Regions from separate parts of the Streptomyces sp. UF-297 genome, predicted to be linked through region 1. Evidence: riboswitches for the same ligand, from Rfam matches in the RefSeq annotation. Region 1 holds a riboswitch; each other region holds the start of a gene.
What was found. Region 1 has a riboswitch for cobalamin ahead of AC4IJH_RS16680 (cobalamin biosynthesis protein). Riboswitches for the same ligand answer to the same signal wherever they lie in the genome.
Positions count from the first base shown of each region.

Region 2: another riboswitch for cobalamin. It lies ahead of AC4IJH_RS27245 (ribonucleoside-diphosphate reductase subunit alpha); the one in region 1 lies ahead of AC4IJH_RS16680 (cobalamin biosynthesis protein).
Region 3: another riboswitch for cobalamin. It lies ahead of metE (5-methyltetrahydropteroyltriglutamate--homocysteine S-methyltransferase); the one in region 1 lies ahead of AC4IJH_RS16680 (cobalamin biosynthesis protein).
Region 4: another riboswitch for cobalamin. It lies ahead of AC4IJH_RS38765 (CbtB domain-containing protein); the one in region 1 lies ahead of AC4IJH_RS16680 (cobalamin biosynthesis protein).

Region 1 is NZ_JBSIBZ010000024.1:64,540-69,491, reverse strand. Features, by position in the region: gene AC4IJH_RS16685 (cobyric acid synthase) at 1-789, opposite strand, end outside; gene AC4IJH_RS16680 (cobalamin biosynthesis protein) at 878-1,891, opposite strand; cobalamin riboswitch at 2,027-2,226, opposite strand; gene AC4IJH_RS16675 (hypothetical protein) at 2,397-2,627, opposite strand; gene AC4IJH_RS16670 (inorganic phosphate transporter) at 2,667-3,914, opposite strand; gene AC4IJH_RS16665 (lysozyme) at 4,054-4,818, opposite strand.
Region 2 is NZ_JBSIBZ010000055.1:57,269-62,220, reverse strand. Features, by position in the region: gene AC4IJH_RS27255 (TolB family protein) at 1-721, opposite strand, end outside; gene AC4IJH_RS27250 (TolB family protein) at 718-2,070, opposite strand; cobalamin riboswitch at 2,278-2,404, shown strand; gene AC4IJH_RS27245 (ribonucleoside-diphosphate reductase subunit alpha) at 2,561-4,952, shown strand, end outside.
Region 3 is NZ_JBSIBZ010000087.1:33,715-38,666, forward strand. Features, by position in the region: gene AC4IJH_RS35150 (GHMP family kinase ATP-binding protein) at 1-424, opposite strand, end outside; cobalamin riboswitch at 622-842, opposite strand; gene metE (5-methyltetrahydropteroyltriglutamate--homocysteine S-methyltransferase) at 1,053-3,371, opposite strand; cobalamin riboswitch at 3,536-3,762, opposite strand; gene AC4IJH_RS35160 (glycosyltransferase family 2 protein) at 3,932-4,807, shown strand.
Region 4 is NZ_JBSIBZ010000111.1:14,766-19,717, reverse strand. Features, by position in the region: gene glxA (radical copper oxidase GlxA) at 1-381, shown strand, start outside; gene AC4IJH_RS38770 (glycoside hydrolase family 6 protein) at 470-1,552, opposite strand; cobalamin riboswitch at 1,890-2,029, shown strand; gene AC4IJH_RS38765 (CbtB domain-containing protein) at 2,063-2,281, shown strand; gene AC4IJH_RS38760 (CbtA family protein) at 2,298-3,074, shown strand; gene AC4IJH_RS38755 (GlxA family transcriptional regulator) at 3,143-4,195, opposite strand; gene AC4IJH_RS38750 (DJ-1/PfpI family protein) at 4,252-4,875, opposite strand.

The DNA of each region.
Region 1 (4,952 bases):
CACCACGCTCTCGCGCACCGCGCCGCGCAGCGAGACCCGCAGCCCGTCCTCCTCGTCGATGCCCAGCCCGTGCTGGAAGGGCAGCACGCCCAGCGTCGGCCGCCCGCTCAGCTGCCGCATCATCTCCAGCCCGGGCTCCAGCAGCGTCACATCGCCCCGGAACTTGTTGACGAGATACCCCGCCACCAGCGCCTGGTCCTCCTTGGACAGCAGCGCCGTGGTCCCGAAGAACGACGCGAAGACCCCGCCGCGGTCGATGTCGCCGACGACCACGACCGGGATGCGGGCGGCCCGCGCGATGCCCATGTTCACGATGTCGGTACGGCGCAGATTGATCTCGGCGGGGCTGCCGGCGCCCTCGCAGATCACCGCGTCGTGCGTGCGCCGCAGCTCGGCCAGGCACTCGGTGACCGTGTCCAGCAGCTTCTCCTGCCGCCCGCTGTGGTAGCCGCGCGCGCTCAGCTCGCCCACCGGCTTGCCCATCAGCACCACCTGGCTGCTGCGGTCGCTGCCCGGCTTGAGGAGCACGGGGTTCATCAGGGCGCTGGGCTCCACGCGCGCCGCGGCCGCCTGCATGGCCTGCGCCCGGCCGATCTCCGCGCCCTGGCGGGTCACGAACGAGTTCAGCGACATGTTCTGCGCCTTGAAGGGCGCCACCCGCACGCCCTGGCGCACCAGCCAGCGGCAGATCCCCGCGGTGACCACGCTCTTGCCCGCGTCGGACGTGGTGCCGGCGACCAACAGCCCACCGCCGAGCGCCCCTTGCGCCCCCTTGCCGCGTCCGTTCACGCCACTCTCCTCGTCTGTACGGGCACCGGGGCGCCGTCCTCGATCCATCCGCCCGCCGGGGCGCCGCTGTTCCACCCGGACCGGGCACTCACTCCGGCCTCCGCAGAGCCGTACGCGAACCCGCCGTACGCGAACCGGCCGTACGCGAACGGCCGTTACGCGAGAGGGCCGCGCCCACCGCCAGCCGCCCCGCCACGGTCACCGCCAGCGCCAGCGCACCGACCCGGCGCGAGAGCCGTACCGCGCGCTCGATGTCCGCCACCTGCACGGGCCGCGCCGAGCCGTTGAGCACCGGCCGGTGCTCGATCCGGGTGCCGTACGCCAGCGTGCCGCCGAGCCGTACCCCCAGCGCGCCCGCGAACGCGGCCTCCACCGGGCCCGCGTTGGGGCTGGGGTGGCGCCCGCCGTCCTCGCGCCAGGCCCGCCACGCGCCGCGCCGGTCCGGCCCGGCCAGCGTCGCCAGCGCGGCCGTCAGCCGTGCGCCGGGCCAGCCGAAGACGTCGTCGGTACGGGCCGAGGCCCAGCCGAAGCGCCGGTAGCGCGCGGACTTGTGACCCACCATCGCGTCCAGGGTGTTGACGGCCCGGAAGCACACCAGCCCGGGAACCGCGGCCACGGCGCCCCACACCAGCGCGCCCACCACGGCGTCCGAGGTGTTCTCCGCCACCGACTCCACCACGGCACGGGCGATCTGCTGCTGGTCCAGCGAGCGCGGGTCGCGCCCGCACAGGTGCGGCAGCCGCTCCCGCGCCACGGCCACATCTCCCGCTTCCAGGGCGCCGCCGATCGCCCGCGCCTCGCGGCCCAGGGACGTACCGCCGAGGACGGACCAGGTGGCGGCGGCGGTCAGTGCGACGGCGGCGGGGGTACGGCCGCGCGCGGCACGGGCCAGCAGCGCGGCACCGGCCGCGGCGCCGCCCGCGCACAGCACGGCGTGCACGGCCCCGCGGCCGCGGTCGTCGCGCCACAGCCCGCGCTCGACGGCCGCGGCGGCCCGCCCGAACGCGGCCACCGGGTGGCCGCGCCTGGGGTCGCCCGCGATCAGGTCGCCGAGAAAGCCGAGGGCCGCGCCGCACGCGTAAGTGGCGTGTTCGGCAGGCATCGGATCAGACCGCCGCGCCTCGAAGAAGGGCCGGCAGAGCGGGGGAGAGGGGGGTGTGCGGCGCACGGCGCGCCAGGGTTCTCGAACTGCGGCCCGGCATGGCGGTATGTCCTCACTCAGGGTCCGCGCCCTGGCTCGACGTGACCGGCGACGAGAGTCTCCTGGCTCCCCGGATCGGCGCCGCCCCCGGCCTTCCAGCCCGTAATACGGCACGGGCCGTGACCTTCGTTGGAGGAGCGCTCCCCGGTGACAGTGGCGGGACCGCGCCGGATTCTCACCGGACTTCCTCATCTGTCGCCGAATGGCTCCGGCAGTCCACCACGCGCCGCGAATGCCCGTCAACTCACCGTTGACCTGCGGCGCAGTCCCGTCACACCGGCTGTGGCCAAAGCCACAGGGCGGCAGTGGGGGCACGCGCCAGGCGCCCGGCGCACACGGCTGCTGCCGTGCGCTTCCGGGCGCCTGGTCCAAGCGGTTTGCGCGGGGCGCGGGAGGGGGCCGGCCGTCAGCCGGCCACGATCAGGTAGATCCCGTACGCCACCGCCGCCGCGCACAGCGCGAAGCAGGCGTACGCGCCGATACGGGCCGGCGCGGAGGCGGCGACCGCCTCGCCGGTCTCCTGCTGCGGCTTGCGGGACGTACCGACGATGCCGAGGGTGAACAGGCCCACGATCCCGACCGTCACCAGGAGGCTGACGCCGAAGACCTGGCCCAGAGCTGCCCAGTCGATGTGCATGGTTGAGTTTCCTTCTGGCTCTTGGCTGCGCCGGGAGCGTCAGCCCGTGGCCGTCGCGGCGGCCTTGGCGCGCGCCGCGGGGGCGGGCTCGGACGGGCTGTCGGCCACCGGGGCCGCGGCACCGGCCGGCGGCGGGGCGACGGTCTGCAGCGCGGCGGTGACCACGCCCACCGGCTCGTCGGCCGGCACCTCGTTGACGTTGGTGTGGTCCACCGGCTTGCGGCGCGAGGCCAGCCAGATGGCACCGCAGGCGATCACGGCCAGCACGGCCACCGTCGCCACGCCCCAGTCGCCCTGTCCCGCCAGGTAGGCGGCGGCCGCCGCGACCAGACCCGCGGCCGGCAGCGTCAGGCCCCAGGCGATGACCATGCGGCCCGCCGTGGACCAGCGCACCACGCCGCCCTTGCGGCCCAGCCCGGAGCCCATGACCGAGCCCGAGCAGACCTGGGTGGTGGAGAGCGCGAAGCCGAGGTGGGAGGAGGCCAGGATGGTGGCGGCGGCGCCGGTCTGGGCGGCGAAGCCCTGCGGCGGCTGGATGTCGGTGATGCCCTTGCCCATCGTGCGGATGATCCGCCAGCCGCCCAGGTACGTACCGAGCGCGATGGCGATACCGGCCGAGGCGATGACCCACATCGGCGGGTCGGCCTGCGGGGCGAGCACCCCGCCGGTGATCAGCGCGAGGGTGATCACACCCATCGTCTTCTGGGCGTCGTTGGTGCCGTGGGCCAGGGAGACCAGCGCGGCCGAGGCGATCTGGCCGGAGCGGTAGCCCTTGGCGGTCTCCGCCTCGTCCCGGCCCCGGGCCAGGCGGTAGGTCAGGCGGGTGGCGGCCATCGCGGCCAGACCGGCGACGATCGGCGCGAACACGGCCGGGATGAGGACCTTCATCACCACGGCGCTGCCGTTGACGCCGTCGGTGCCCACCGACACCAGGGTGGCGCCGATCAGGCCGCCGAAGAGGGCGTGCGAGGAGCTGGAGGGCAGCCCGGCGAGCCAGGTCAGCAGGTTCCAGACGATGGCGCCGACCAGACCGGCGAAGATCACTTCAGGTCTGATCCCGGCGGTCTCGTCGATGATTCCCCCGGAGATGGTCTTGGCGACCTCCACGGACAGGAATGCGCCGACGAGGTTGAGGACCGCCGACATCGCCACCGCTGTCTTGGGCTTGAGCGCCCCGGTGGAAATGGTGGTGGCCATCGCGTTGGCCGTGTCGTGGAAGCCGTTCGTAAAGTCGAACACCAAGGCCGTGACGATCACGATCCCGATGAGAAGCGTGATGTGTTCCATTCACCCAGGCAATCAGTTCGATGGGCAGTGACGCACGGGACCGTACGGACGATGGGTGAACGGAAGGTGAACTGGGACGGGCGCGGCGGTGACGCCCCCGCCGAGTTCGTGCGGAGGCGCCGCCGCGATCACCGGACGTTCACCCTCTGGCGAACCGCCTCAGCTCTCGCATCGAGCCGTTCCACTGGTTCTGGTCACCCGGCAGCGAGCCCCCGTTGTCGTACTGCCAGATGCTGTGGAAGTCCCAGCCGCCGGGCAGCGGGCCCGGCGAGCTGTGCCAGTTGGCCAGCCACAGCGGGTGGTGGTTCGCGAAGGAGCGGGCGCCGCCGGTGCAGCCGTTCCACCACCGCGTCGTGGTGTAGATCACGGGCCGCCGGCCCGTCTGGCGCTTCACCTCGTCGCTGAAGTCCCAGATCCAGCGCACCAGCCGCTTCTTGCTCATGCTGAAGCACGGGTGCTTCTTGTCGTACGGGTTGTGCTCGATGTCCAGGGCGGGCGGCAGCGTCCGGCCGTCGCCCGTCCAGCGGCCCCCGTTGCGCAGGAAGTAGCGGGCCTGGGCGGTGCCCGAGGACTGGCTGGGCACCGCGAAGTGGTACGCGCCGCGCAGCAGGCCCGCCTCGCGCGAGCCGTTGTACTGCTGGTCGAAGTAGGGGTTGCGGTAGGTGTCGGACTCGGTGGCTTTCACGTACACGAACCGCGCCCCGGCGGCCCGCGCGCCGGACCAGTCCACATTCTTCTGGTGTGAAGAGACGTCATGGCCGCGAGGCTTGCCCGCGGCCGAGGCGGAAGTGGCCGGAATTGCGGTGAGGGCGGTTGTGCCGAGTGCGGCGACGGCGACGGAGAGCGTGATCATCCGGCGGCGTCGGCGGCGGGAACGTGGGGACGGTGTGCTGTCACGAGCCATATTTCCCCCCAATGGCGACGTGCATGACAAATTTTCCAGAGGGTACTGGAAGATCCCCGGAAGACGGACGATCCCCGGCCAATGTGGAACACCCGCTCATGTATCCCGATATGGAGCAATACCGGAGGGATCAG
Region 2 (4,952 bases), on a different contig from region 1:
AGCCCGCCTTGCGGCCGTCGGCGCTCAGCACCGGCGAGGCCGAGGGCCCCGTCGCCTGGCCTCCGGTGGCGGTGACGCTCACCCGCTTCACCGACCCGTCGCGCAGTTGGCGTACGAAGATGTCCTGGCTGCCGTTGGTGTCGCCGGGCACGAGGTCCGCGCGGCTGGAGGCGAACGCCACATGGCTGCCGTCGGCGCTGATCACCGGCATCTGGCTGCCCTGCTCCCCCGTGTGCGGGAGGCCGTCGATGGTGACGCCGGTGGTACGGCCCGTCCTGCGGTCGTGGACGAAGACGTCCTCCTCGGCGTTGGTGTCGTCCGGCACGAGGTTGGCGGCCCGGGAGCCGAAGGCCACATACCGCCCGTCGGCGCTCAGCGAGGGCGAGAAGGAGGGGCCGTCGCCCTGGGCGCCGCCGGTGGCCACGCTGATCCGCTCCACCGCGCCGGTCCTCAAGTCCCTGACGAAGACGTCCCATTGGGCGTTGGTGTCGCCGGGCACGAGATTGGTGGCCGCCGAGGCGAAGGCGGCATAGCGCCCGTTGCCGCTGAGGGCCACGCCGCTGGAGCTGCCGTCGCCCTGCGCGCCGCCGGCCGCGACGCTGATCCGCTCCGTGCGCGGCGCGTTGGCCTGCGCCCCGGCCGTCCCCGCGGGCAGCAGCGCGGCCACCGCGCAGGCCAGCACGGCGACGGCTCTTCGTGACCCGCTGTGTCGTGCGCTCATCGGCTTTCCCCTCCTACAGGTCGGTTCTGCAGCCGCCGGACGAAGACATCGCCCGAGGCGTTGGTGTCGCCGGGCACCAGACCCTCGTCCCGGGAGTCGAAGAGCGCCGTACGCCCCGACGCGTCGGGCACCACGGCGTTGGTCCAGGACGTGGACTGCGCCCCGTCGGCGGCGAGGTTGACGCGCTGGACCGCCCCGGTCCTCAGGTCCCGTACGAACCCGTCCGCGTAGCCGTTGGTGTCGCCCGGCACGAGGTTGGTCGCCACCGACGTGAAGAACAGCCGCCGGTTGTCCGCGCTCAGCCGCCCGTCGGAGGCCCATCCGTTGCCCTGCGCGCCGTCGTGGGCGCGGGTCAGCAGCCGGGTGCCGCCGTCCCCGTTCAGGTCGCGGGCGAAGATGTCGTACGTGCCGTTGGTGTCGCCCGGCACCACATCGCCGGCCGGGCTCACGAAGAGCGCGTAGCGGCCGTCCGGGCTCAGCGAGGTGGAGGGTGTCACGCCGACGGCGGCGCCGGCGGTGCTCAGGCTCGCCGCCCTCGTCCGCCCCGAGCCGAGGTCGTGGACGTACATCGGGTCCAGTGGCGGCGGGCGCAGCGCGGTTCTCGCGCCGGGCAGATTCGACGCCCGCGAGACGAAGCCGACCCGGCGGCCGTCCGCGCTGATCGTCGGGATGCGGGAGGCGCCCTCGGCCTGGCTCCCGTCGCTCGCCACGCTCACCCGCCGCGTCGTTCGCTCCCGCAAGTCCGCGACGAAGACGTCCTGGCTCTCGTTGGTGTCCCCCGGCACCAGGTCCGCCCGGGACGAGCCGAATGCGAGATATCGCCCGTCACCGCTGATCGCGAAGCCCTGGACGCCGTAGCCGTACGGCGAGGTGCCCGCGCCCGCCGTGGGGCTCTGCGTCCGCCCGGTCACCCGGTCGCGCACGAAGACGTCGCCCTCTTTGTTGGTGTCCCCCGGTACCAGGTTGCCCGCCGAGGAGGAGAAGGCGACATACCGGCCGTCGGCGCTGATGGCGGGCGAACCGGAGAGAGCGTCGCCCTGCGTCCCGTCGCTGCCGACGCTGACCAGTTCGACCTTTCCGGTCCGCAAATCCTTGAGATAGACGTCCTGTTGGCCATTGGTGTCCGACGGCCCGAGGTCCGCGGCGTCGGAGGTGAAGGCGGCGTAGCGCCCGTCGGCGCTGAGCGCCGGGCTCGCCGCGAAGCCGGCGGACTGGGCCCCGTCCGCGGCCGCGCTGACCCGCTCGGTGGCCGCGGCGGACCGCGCCGAAGCCGCCCCGGCGGGCAGCAGCCCGGCCGCGAGGCACGCCCCGGCAGCCACCACGACCCCGGCTCTTAACCGTGCACGCATGTCTCCCCCCTCACACTTGGCCCCCTGCGGCCCCGATGGCCGACGGAGCAGTCAAGGAGCCAATACGCTGCACGGGCCCCGGTCAACGCCTCGACGGCGGCCCGGTCCCGCAATACGCCCCGTTCATCAGGGCTCTCTAACACACCTGAGGGCATGCCGCCGCCACGCGACACAAGATGTGGGGGTGCGTGCGTCGGCCAGCACAAGATGTATGCTCGTCCTCGCTGTCGCCGCAGGGGAATCCGGTGCAAATCCGGAACTGTCCCGCAACGGTGTACGAGTGCGCATTTAAGCACCCGTGAGTCCGAGGACCTGCCGACGGTACGACCCGCCGCGACCGGCGCGGTCGCTGTTTCGTCCGGGCCTCGCGGGTTGGGCCGGTGGACGCTACGAGTGTGCCCGCACCCCTCTTTTCCGGGGTGCCGTGTGCCCGTACGCGCCCGTCGCGCACCACCCCTCGCGGCCCCCGCCGAGTGAGGGAGAGCACCACGTGACCATCGCGCCGACGGAGCCCGCGTCAGCCGCTGCGGCCGTGCAGAACACGCGCGCCGCGCAGGCCACGCAGGCCACGGAGACCGCAGACGGGCCCGGCACCGCCCTGCTGCGCACCCTGACCGACCTCACCGCGGATCTCCCCGCCACCGACCCCGGCAAGGTCGCGGCCGCCGCCCTGCGCGGACGCCACGCGGGCTCCGACGAGGCCGAGTTGAGGTCCCTGGCCACCGAGGCGGCGGCCGGTCTGATCGGCGACGAGCCGCAGTACTCCAAGCTCGCCGCGCGCCTGCTCACCCTCGCCGTCGCCGACGAGGCCGCGGGCCAGGGCGCCGTCTCCTTCTCGGCCTCCGTCGAGGTCGGCCACCGCGAGGGCCTGATCGCGGACGACACCGCCGAGTTCGTACGCACCCACGCCGAGCGCCTGGACGAGCTGGTCACCACGGCCCTGAAGGACGGCGCGGACGACCGCTTCGGCTACTTCGGCCTGCGCACCCTGCACTCGCGCTATCTGCTGCGCCACCCCATCACCCGGCAGGTCATCGAGACCCCCCAGCACTTCCTGCTGCGGGTGGCCTGCGGCCTGGCGGAGGACCGCTCCCTGCGGGCCCTCGATGACGTCGCCGAGCTGTACCGCCTGACCAGCACGCTCTCCTACCTGCCGTCCTCCCCCACCCTGTTCAACTCCGGCACCCGCCACCCGCAGATGTCCTCCTGCTACCTGCTGGACTCCCCGCTGGACGAGCTGGACTCGATCTACGGCCGCTACCACCAGGTGGCGCGCCTGTCCAAGCACGCGGGCGGCATCGGCCTGTCGTACTCCCGTATCCGCGCCCGCGGTTCGCTGATCCGCGGCACCAACGGGCACTCCAACGGCATCGTGCCGTTCCTGCGCACGCTGGACTCCTCGGTCGCCGCCGTCAACCAGGGCGGCCGGCGCAAGGGCGCGGCCTGCGTCTACCTGGAGACCTGGCACGCGGACATCGAGGAGTTCCTGGAGCTGCGCGACAACACCGGTGAGGAGGCGCGCCGCACCCACAACCTGAACATCGCGCACTGGATCCCGGACGAGTTCATGCGCCGGGTGGACGCCGACCAGGACTGGTCGCTGTTCTCCCCGGTGGACGTCCCCGAACTGGTGGACCTGTGGGGCGCCGAGTTCGACGCCGCGTACAAGAAGGCCGAGGCCGAGGGCAAGGCCGTCAAGGCCGTGCCCGCCCGGGTCCTGTACGCGCGGATGATGCGTACGCTCGCGCAGACCGGCAACGGCTGGATGACCTTCAAGGACGCCGCCAACCGCACCGCCAACCAGACCGCCGAGCCCGGCAACGTGGTGCACTCCTCCAACCTGTGCACCGAGATCCTCGAGGTCACCAACGACGGCGAGACCGCCGTGTGCAACCTCGGCTCGGTCAACCTCGCCGCCCACCTGGGCGAGGACGGGCAGATGGACTGGGAGCGGCTGGACGCCACCGTGCGCACCGCCGTCACCTTCCTCGACCGCGTGGTGGACATCAACTTCTACCCGACCGACGAGGCCGGCGCCTCCAACTCCCGCTGGCGCCCGGTGGGGTTGGGCCTGATGGGCCTGCAGGACGTCTTCTTCCGGCTGCGCCTGGCCTTCGACTCGCCCGAGGCCAAGGAGCTGTCCACGCACATCTCCGAGCGCATCATGCTCGCGGCGTACGAGGCCAGCGCCGACCTCGCCGAGCGGCACGGCGCGCACCCGGCCTGGTCCGCGACCCGCACCGCGCGCGGCGTGCTGCACCCCGACCACTACCCCAACGCCGAGCCGCGCTGGGCCGGCCGCTGGGAGGCGCTGCGCGCCCGCATCGCCACCACCGGCATGCGCAACTCCCTGCTCCTGGCCATCGCGCCGACCGCCACCATCGCCTCGATCGCGGGCGTGTACGAGTGCATCGAGCCGCAGGTCTCCAACCTCTTCAAGCGCGAGACGCTCTCGGGCGAGTTCCTCCAGGTCAACGCCTACCTCATCGAGGAGCTCAAGGCGCTGGGCCTGTGGGACGCGCGCACCCGTGACGCGCTGCGCGAGGCCAACGGCTCGGTCCAGGACCTTCAGTGGATCCCCCAGGACATCCGCGCGCTGTACCGCACGGCCTGGGAGATCCCGCAGCGCGCCCTGATCGACATGGCGGCGGACCGTACGCCCTACATCGACCAGAGCCAGTCGCTGAACCTGTTCATGGCCTCGCCCACCATCGGCAAGCTCAGCTCGATGTACGCCTACGCCTGGAAGCAGGGCATCAAGACCACGTACTACCTGCGCTCGCGCCCGGCCACCCGGATCGCGCAGTCCGCCCGCGCGGCAGCCCCCGCCGCCACCGCCCCCGTACCGCAGCAGGTGAGCGACCCCGACGCGATCGCCTGCT
Region 3 (4,952 bases), on a different contig from region 1:
GGAACACGCTGTCGGCCCGCTCTATCGCGGAGAGGATGCCGATGACCGCGTCGGCGTCGTACGGCAGGGAGAAGACCTGGAACAGACAGCGCAGCGTCGCCACGATGTCCGCCGTGGAACTGGCCATCCCCACCCCGACGGTCAGGTCCGAGTGGGTGCTCCAGCGGCCCGGCGGCAGCGTCAGCCCGTAGTGCCCCAAAAAGAGCCGTACGGCCGTCGCCGCCTTCTCGCCGAGCGGCAGCTCATGGCCCGGATGGGCGCCGGGCGTGAAATACACCCAGGAGTGGCGGTCCACGGGGAACGAGACCAGCGCGATGTCCGGATCGCCGACAGGGCGCAGCGGGCCCTGGAAGAGCTCGCCCAGCGTCCCGTGGCAGACACCGGAGACCGGCCGCGCCGAGGCACCATCGGATCCGGTCAGCATGGGCCACCGCACAACAGCCTTGTAGGGAGCGGCTGGTGGCAGCTCCTGCGGTACGCCTCGGTCACGAACACGCCCTCCTCGCCGCACCCGGCCCGAGGAATGACCGCAGAGCGAGAAGGCGGCCGCGACCGTACGCGCGTCACGCCGCCTGCACCGCCGACCCAGCCCTCGAGGTCACCGTGAACAGCGCATGCGTCGCCGCACGCGCACAGTGGCAGGTCTTCGGACTCGTGGGCACGTCGGCCGGGCCTTCCGGCGACATCTACTGGCCGTCGCTTCCCGCGCCCCTGGACGGGGCCCAGTGCCGTTGACGGCGTTCGCTCCCACTCACCGCTGCGGGACAGTCCCGGATTCCCACCGGGTTCCCTCTTACGACGCGCCCCGGAAAAAGGCGCGAACCGACTGCGCACATCAGCGTAGAGGCGCCGTTGCCGCGGCAACAGAGTGACCTGAGGGGTTGGCTTGATTGCCCCCGCTGACACGGCGCGGGATCTGTGGCATCGGGCGGCCGGAGCATCCGGGGGACGCTGCGGGACGAGAGGTGGCGGTGCGCGGCAGGCTGCCCTGCCCAGGGAAAAACGTGACGGCCGGGACGGGCTCGGGCGAGCCCGTCCCGGCCGTCACCGGTTCAGGACGAGGCGAGCTCCGCCCGGACGGTCCGCGCGGCGGCGACGAGGTTCTCCAGCGAGGCGCGGGTCTCGGGCCAGCCGCGGGTCTTCAGACCGCAGTCGGGGTTGACCCACAGGCGCTCGGCCGGGATGGCGCCGAGGCCCTTGCGCAGCAGGCTGGAGGCCTCCTCGGCGCTCGGCACGCGGGGGGAGTGGATGTCGTACACACCGGGTCCGGCCTCGCGCGGATAGCCGTGGGCGGCCAGCTCGCGGGCGACCTGCATGTGGGAGCGGGCGGCCTCCAGGCTGATGACGTCGGCGTCGAGGTCGTCGATGCCCTGGACGATGTCGCCGAACTCGGCGTAGCACATGTGGGTGTGGATCTGGGTCCGGTCCTGCACACCACTGGTGGTCAGGCGGAACGCCTCGGTGGCCCAGGCGAGGTAGGCACTGTGGTCGGCCGCCCGCAGCGGCAGCGTCTCGCGCAGCGCGGGCTCGTCCACCTGGATGACCGAAGTCCCGGCCGCCTCAAGGTCGTTGACCTCGTCGCGCAGGGCGAGGGCGACCTGGCGGGCGGTGTCGCCCAGCGGCTGGTCGTCGCGGACGAAGGACCAGGCGAGCATGGTGACCGGGCCGGTCAGCATGCCCTTGACCGGACGGTCGGTGAGCGACTGGGCGTACGTCGTCCAGCGCACCGTCATCGGCTCGGGCCGCGAGATGTCACCGGCGAGGACCGGCGGGCGCACATAGCGGGTGCCGTACGACTGGACCCAGCCGTGCTGCGTGGCGAGGTAGCCGGTCAGCTGCTCGGCGAAGTACTGCACCATGTCGTTGCGCTCGGGCTCGCCGTGCACGAGGACATCGATGCCCGCCTTCTCCTGGAAGGCGAGAACCTCACGGATCTCGTTCTTGATGCGCTCCTCGTACCCGGCCGTGTCGATGCGGCCCGCGCGCAGGTCGGCCCGGGCGGTGCGCAGCTCGGCGGTCTGCGGGAAGGAGCCGATGGTGGTGGTCGGCAGCAGCGGCAGGCCCAGGTGGGCGCGCTGGGCGCCGGCCCGCTGCTCGTACGGGGCCGAACGGCGGCCGTCGGCGTCGGTGACGGCGGCGGCGCGGTCGCGCACGGCGGGGTCGTGGGTGATCGCGGAACCGGCGCGGGAGGCCAGGTCGGCGCGGTTGGCGGCCAGTTCGGCGGCGATGGTGTCGGTGCCCTGTGCGAGACCGCGGGCGAGCGTGACGATCTCGGTGGTCTTCTGCCGGGCGAAGGCGAGCCAGCGCAGCACCTGCGGGTCGATGTCGCGCTCGGCGGTGGCGTCGAGCGGAACGTGCAGCAGCGAGCAGGAGGCGGCCACGTCCACCCGGTCGGCCAGGCCCAGCAGCGTGCCGAGGGTGGCCAGCGACTTCTCGAAGTCGTTGATCCAGATGTTGCGGCCGTTGACGACACCGGCGACCAGCCGCTTGCCGGGCAGGCCGCCGGCCGCGGCGAGCGCGTCCAGGTTGCCGGCGGCGGCCTCGGTGAAGTCCAGCGCCAGACCGTCGACGGGGGCCTTGGCCAGGACGGGCAGGGCCTCGCCGAGCCGGTCGAAGTACGAGGCGACCAGCAGCTGCGGGCGGTCGGTGAGGGCGCCGAGGTCACGGTAGGCGCGCTCGGCGGCGTTCAGCTCGGCCGCGGTGCGGTCCTGCACCAGCGCGGGCTCGTCCAGCTGCACCCAAGTGGCCCCGGCCGCACGGAGGTCGGACAGCACCTCCGCGTACACGGGAAGGAGCCGGTCGAGCAGGGTCAGCGGATCGAAGTCGGCGGCGACGCCGGGAGCGGGCTTGGACAGCAGGAGGTAGGTGATGGGGCCGACGAGGACCGGGCGCGGCGTGAGGCCGAGCGCGAGCGCCTCCTTGAGCTCACCGACCTGCTTGGCGGAGTTGGCGGCGAAGACCGTGTCGGGCCCCAACTCCGGTACGAGATAGTGGTAGTTGGTGTCGAACCACTTGGTCATCTCCAGCGGCGCCACGTCCTGCGTGCCGCGCGCCATCGCGAAGTAGCCGTCCAGGGCGTCGGCCTCGACGGCGGCGCGGTGCCGGTCCGGGACAGCTCCGACCATGACGCTGGTGTCCAGGACGTGGTCGTAGTACGAGAAGTCACCGGTCGGCACCTCGTGGACGCCGGCCTCGGCCAGCTGCTGCCAGTTCGAACGGCGCAGGTCCTTCGCGGTCTCCAGCAGGGCGTCCGCGGTGACGCGGCCCTTCCAGTAGCCCTCGATGGCCTTCTTCAGTTCGCGGTTCTGACCCTGGCGGGGGTAGCCGTACACGGTGGCCCGTGCTGCCGCGGCTGCGGGCTTCGCTGTCACGGAACTCTCCTTCGCGGATGTGTTCTTCTGCAAGCCCCGGCGACGGGAGGAGAACGCGAAGGAATGACACACCGGCCGGACCACGAAGCGCGCAAGACGCACGTGCTCGCCTGATATGTACGCCGACCCGCCCTCGAGGTCACCGGAGTGTCCGCACACGTATGGACGCGTACGGGCAACGGGCAGGTCTTCGGACTCGTGAGCACGCCGACCGGATTCCTCCGGCGGACACCTACTGGCCGTCGCTTCCCGGATCCGCGGCCCGGATCCAGTGCGTATAACGGCGTTCGTTCCCACTCACCGCTGCGGGGCAGTCCCGGATTCCCACCGGGTTCCCTCTTACGACGCACCTGCCTGGCGGACAGGGCGAACCAGCTGCACCGGCCACACTAGAGCGCTCACACCCCCGACGAACACCCCTGTTCACATAGCGGTACGTGAAATGAGACACGATCCGGCCGCACATGCGCTTGTCACACCGCAGCCCGGCGGTGACACCCGGCAGCGGCTTCACGCGCGGCTAGCATCAGCACCTTCGCCAATAGCTGGAGTTCGCCGTCATGCCATTGCCCCGCCTCGGAGTCGTCATCGTGACGATGGGCACCCGCCCGCGAGAACTGGAGGCCCTGCTCGCCTCGGTGGAAAAACAGGACACACCCGCCACGCGCGTCGTCCTCGTGGGCAACGCAACACCCCTCACCGACATTTCGGCGGACGTGACCAAGATCCCGCTCGAGGAGAACCTGGGCTGCCCCGGCGGCCGCAACGTCGGTCTGAAGATGTTGCGCGATGCGGGCGAGGTCGATGTCGTCATCGAGCTGGACGATGACGGCCTGCTCATCGCCGACGACGTCTTCCGTAGGGTCCAGCGGCTGTTCGCCGACGATCCGGAGCTGGGGATCGTCGGATTCAGGGTGGCTGACGAACGCGGCCACACCGAGCGGCGCTGGGTCCCGCGCCTGCGGGCCGACGACCCGATGCGCCGTGGCCCGGTGACCGCGTTCCTCGGTGGCGGACATGCCTTCTCGATGCCCATGCTCCGTCAGATCGGCCTGTGGCCGGCCGCGTTCTTCTTCGGACACGAGGAGTCCGACCTGGCCTGGCGCGCACTCGACGCGGGCTGGACGATCCTGTACGAACCCGCACTCGTCCTCCAGCACCCCAAGACCTCACCGGCCCGCCATGCGGTCTACTACCGTTTCACCGCGCGCAACCGCGTCTGGCTCGCCCGCCGCCGCCTTCCCGCCCTTTTGGTCCCCGTCTATCTCGGCGTGTGGATCCTCCTCACCTTGGCGCGCATCCGGTCCCTCACCGGCCTGAAAGCCTGGTGGCGGGGCTTCATCGAGGGTGTGCGGACATCCTGCGGCCCGCGCAAGCCGATGACATGGCGCACGGTAGGGAAAATGACGCGCCTGGGCCGCCCGCCGATCCTCTGAGAGCCCGATTCGCGGGGCGTCACCCCGCCGGCTCGGTGTGATGGTGAACGCGAGCGGACGTCGGCCGGCCTCACCGGCCAGGTGGATCTTGGGGGTTGTACGCAGGTCCGTGGACGGGCCGTTGCTGGGGGTGGCCCTACCGGGG
Region 4 (4,952 bases), on a different contig from region 1:
GACAACACCAAGCCCGGCGTCTTCGAGCAGCAGATCGACCTCTACACCCCGCCCTACCTCTACCGCGACTCCCGGCCCCAGCTGACCGGGTCCGAGCGCAGGACCGTCCCGCTCGGCGGCAAGGTCACCTACAGGACGGCGCAGAGCGCGGGCATCAAGAAGCTGCGGCTGATCCGGCCCAGCTCCTTCACCCATGTCACCAACATCGAACAGCGCTCCATCGCGCTGGACTTCACCCGCACCAAGGACTCCGTGACCGCCACCCTGCCCAAGGACCCGTCCCTGGTCCCGCCCGGCTGGTACATGCTCAACGCCGTGGACGACCGGGGCACCCCGTCCGAGGCGGTCTGGCTCAAGGTGCCGGTGGCGCAGGGCAGTTGAGGTGCCCGTATACGAAGCGAGCGGTTGAGGAGTCCGCATACGAAGAGGGGCGCCCCGGATCACCGGGGCGCCCCTCTCTGTTGCTCAACTACCGCGAATTGCGGGCGAGCTGAAGGGCGTACTCGGGCCACCACTCCCCCGCCTTGGGCCCGCCCTTGCAGGTGCCGTCCGACTCCCCGGGGCGCTTGATCCACAGATAGGCGTCCACCAGCGGGTCGCCGGTCCTGACCGTCGGGGCCTTGCCCAGCGCCCGGCCCGGGGGGTTGCACCAGCTCTCCGCGTCGTCGCCGCCCGGCGCCGGGCCGTTGCCGTTGCGGCTGGTGTCGATGACGAAGGGCTTGCCGCCGAGCATCCCCGACAGCTGCTTGCCGTACTTCGTGTTCTCTTCCGTGGTCTGGTAGTTGGAGATGTTCAGCGCGAAGCCGTCGGCCTTGTCGATGCCCGCGCGGCGCAGCGGCTCGACCATACGGCCCGGGTCCTTGATCCAGTGCGGATTGCCGGCGTCGAGGTAGACCTTGGTCCTCGGCAGCGCCTTGAGCTTGCCCACGGCCTCGGTCAGCAGGGCGTAGCGCTCCTCGTGGAACTGCTCGGGGGTGCACTTGTCCTCGATGTGCGGCAGCGCGTCCGGCTCCAGGATGACGGTCGTGGCGCGGTCGCCGATGCCCTTGACGACGCCGTCGAGCCAGCCGCGGTAGGCGTTGCCGTCCGCGGCGCCGCCCTTGGAGTAGTTGCCGCAGTCGCGGTGCGGGATGTTGTAGAGGACGAGCAGGGCGTCGCGGTCGGCCTTGGCGGCGGCCTCGGTGAAGCCGCGCGCTTCGCTCTCCGCGTTGTCCACGCCGATCCACTCGGCGACGGGCCGGGAGGCGATCTTCTCGATCAGTTCGGCGTCGGACGCCTTGCCTTCCTTGGTGTACGCGGCCATCTGGCGGGCCGCATTTCCGTCGGGGTTGACCCAGAACCGCGCGGTGGACTTGGGCTGTTGCCCCAGAACGGGCGCGCCGGCCCCGCCCTCGCCCTCTCTCTCCCCGCCCTTTTCCGAAGAGCCGAAGCACCCGGCCAGCATCAGCAGCGCACCCGCGGCCGAGACCGCCGCCAGCGCCGTGCGCCGGCGGCCTGCGGTGCGGTGTCCACCCGGGGGGCGTCCCCCCGGCCCCCCCACATTTCCGTACATCCACTCCCCCTCGGAGCACGGGACAAGACCGGTCCGATCCATCGTTGCACAGGGGCGAGGAGCACTGTCGACCTATCGACGAGCCGATGACGGCTTGGCCTCAACTGCCCCTAGGCGGGGGCGTTCAGGCGTTCTAGAGTAGGTCGCCTGGCCCCAGTCCCCGGCCGTGTCCGACCTACGCACTCCCAGCGCCTCCCCCCGGCGACAGGGCCTCTCCCGCAGCCCTGGCGCCGCGGCGGTCGAGGACCGACCGGTCGGCGGTTCAGGGGGGAGCGGACCGCCGGCCGGGCACGGTCGCGTGCGCCCGTGCGCTGGTTGACATGTGCCCGTCCTGCTGGGAATCTCCGTTGCGACAAGTCCATACATCGAGGCGACGGCAGACAGGAACCCGGTGCGAATCCGGGACGGTCCCGCCACTGTGACCGCGAGCAGCGCCGCTCGCGGGAGTCAGGAACTGACCCGTCGTCCTCCTGCCATGGGGCGTGGAAACCCCACAAGGAGGCACTTCGGATGTCACTGCACACCGCGCAGCACACCGACCCGGCGGCCGTCTCGGCCGCCACGACCCGCACCCGCGACTGGCTGATCGCGGGCGGCGCCGTCATCATCGCGCTGATCGCGCTCTACGCCGTCTTCATCGACAACGGCTCCCTCATCTCCGCGACCGGCGACTACCTCCACGAGTTCTCCCACGACGGACGGCACCTCTTCGGCGCCCCCTGCCACTGATCGGGGCGCACGCACCATGAACCACCCCGTACTCCCCTTCCTGCGACGGGGACTGCTCGCGGGCGGCGCGGCCGGTCTGCTGACCGGTCTCTTCTCCCTGCTGCTCGCCGAACCGCTGATGGACCGCGCGATCCGCGCCGAGGAGGCGCGCCAGGAGCGCATGGAGCACCACGACGCGGGCGCCGCCGTCACCCAGCACCACGAGGAGCTGTTCACCCGCTCCACCCAGCACTTCGGCCTGGTGGTCACCGCGGTCGTCGCCGGTCTGGCACTGGGGCTGCTCTTCGCCGTCGCCTACGCGCTGATCCACCGCCGCGGCGCCCCGGGCGAGCGGCCCTGGCCGCGCGCGCTGGCCATGGCGGCCGCCGCGTTCACCGGCGTCGCGCTGCTGCCCGGACTGCGCTACCCCGCCAACCCGCCCGGCGTCGGCGACTCCGGCACGGTCGGGCAGCGCCAGATGCTGTGGCTGGCCGCGGTCGTCATCGGCGCCCTGGGCATGCTGCTGGCCTGGCAGATCCACCGCAGACTGGCCGGCCGCACCGAGCCGGTACGTCAACTGGCCGTCGCGCTCACCGCGATCGCCACCCTCGCGCTGCTGTTCGCGCTCCCCGGCAACCCCGACCCGGTACCCGTCTCGGCCACCCTCCTGTGGGACTTCCGGGTGCTCTCCCTGGCCTCCCACGTCCTGCTGTGGGCGGTCCTGGGCGGCGTCTTCGGCGCCCTGGGCCTGCGCGCGGCACGCTCCGCCCGCAGCGCCGGCGCCGACGCGGCAGTCCCGGCACCGGCCGCCTGAGCGCTTTGCCGGACGCGCGGTCGTCGCACCGCAGGCCGTGGAGGGGAGTCGAGCACGGCCCCCGCGCCTTACGGGGCGCGGAAACCGGCATCGCCGGCCGGAGGCCCGGCCTCCCCTCCCGGACCTCCGGCCGCCTTCCCGCGCGTCCCGTCCCGCGCCGTGGGCCCTTCGATGCCCGTACGGCTGAACCGGCTGCGGTACGCGCTCGGCGGCACCCCGATCTCGCGCAGGAACGTACGGCGCATGGTCTCGGCGCAGTTGAACCCGCAGCGCCGCGCCACCGCCCGTACCCCCTCCGCGCCGCTCTCCAGCATCTCCCGCGCCGCCTCCACCCGCGCCCGCTCCACGTACCGCCCGGGGCTGGTGCCGACCCGGCGGGTGAACATCCGGCTGAAGTGCCGCGGGCTCATCGACAGCCGGGCGGCCATCGCCTGGACCGACAGGTCCGCCGCCGGGTCGACGGCGATGTCGTCGAGCAGGGCGCGCGGCGGCCCGTCCGGTAGCGCCGGGGCGCGGTTGCGCAGGCTGAACTGGGACTGTCCGCCGGGCCGTTGGAGGAAGACCACCAGCCATTTGGCGACCTCCCGGGAGAGCGCGGCGCCGTGGTCCTCCTCCACCAGGGCCAGCGCCAGGTCCACCCCCGCGCTCACCCCGGCGGAGGTCACCACCGGCCCGTCGCGTACGAAGATCGCGTCCGGCTCCACGCTCACCGAGGGGTGTTCGGCCGCCAGCTCTTCGCACAGCGCCCAGTGCGTGGTGGCCCGCCTGCCGTCCAGCAGCCCGGCCTCGGCCAGGACGAAGGCGCCGGTGCACACCGAGGCGATCCGGCGCGCCCGGCCGGCCACCAGCCTTACCTGAGCGGTCAGTTCGGCCCCGCAGGCCGTGCCGCCGTGGCCCCAGCCGCCGGCCACCAGCAGGGTGTCCGGCTCCGCGTCCGGCAGCCGCAGGTGTACGCCGAGGCGGATGCCGGAGGAGGTCACCACGTCCCGGCCGTCCACGGAGGCCAGCCGCACCCGGTAGGCCCCGTCCCGCAGGCCTCCCGCGGAGGAGAACACCTCCAGGGGACCGGCCGCGTCCAGCAGTTGCACCCCGTCGTAGACCACGACCACCACCTCCCGCACGGCCTGCGCCGGACCGGTCGGGCCGCAGGGGCGGGGGTCCACGCTGTCCCGCACGCTCAGGCCAGCGACTTCCGTACGGAGGCGACCAGTTCGGCCGGCGCCTTGTCCGGCGAACCGGCGTCGAAGGGCGGCCGGGGGTCGTACTCCGTCATCAGCTGGGTCAGCTGCGCCCGCTCCGTGCCCCAGATCTTCGCGATCAGGGTCAGCGCCATGTCCAGACCGGCCGATACGCCCGCGCCGGTGACCACATCGCCGTCGATGACCACGCGCTCCTCGCTGACCCGCGCGCCGTGCGCGGCCAGCAGGCCGCGGGCGAGCCAGTGGGTGGTGGCCGAGCGCCCCTTCAGGACACCCGCCCTGGCCAGCAACGTGGAGCCGGTGCACACCGAGGTGGTCCAGGTGGCGGTGGGGTGCACGGCCGCCAGCCACTCCAGCAGCGGCCCGCTCTCGTCGATGACCTCCAGCCAGCGGCCGCTGCCGGGCACCACGATCAGGTCGGGCGCGGTCAGCTCCGCGAAGGTGGTGGTGGCGTTGAGCGATATGCCGCCGTCGCAGAGCACCGGCCCGCGCCGCTCGGCGACGTAGTGCGCCGTGACCCCGGGCTGGTTCGCCAGCATTTCGTACGGGCCGATCAGGTCGAGCGCCGTCATGCGGTCGTAGAGAACAAAAGCCGCGTCCACAGGAATCCTCCCCATGAGAAACCGCCCCGGCGGCGGTCCGTCTCAGCATGCGGCCGCGGCCGGTGCGTCATCAATGA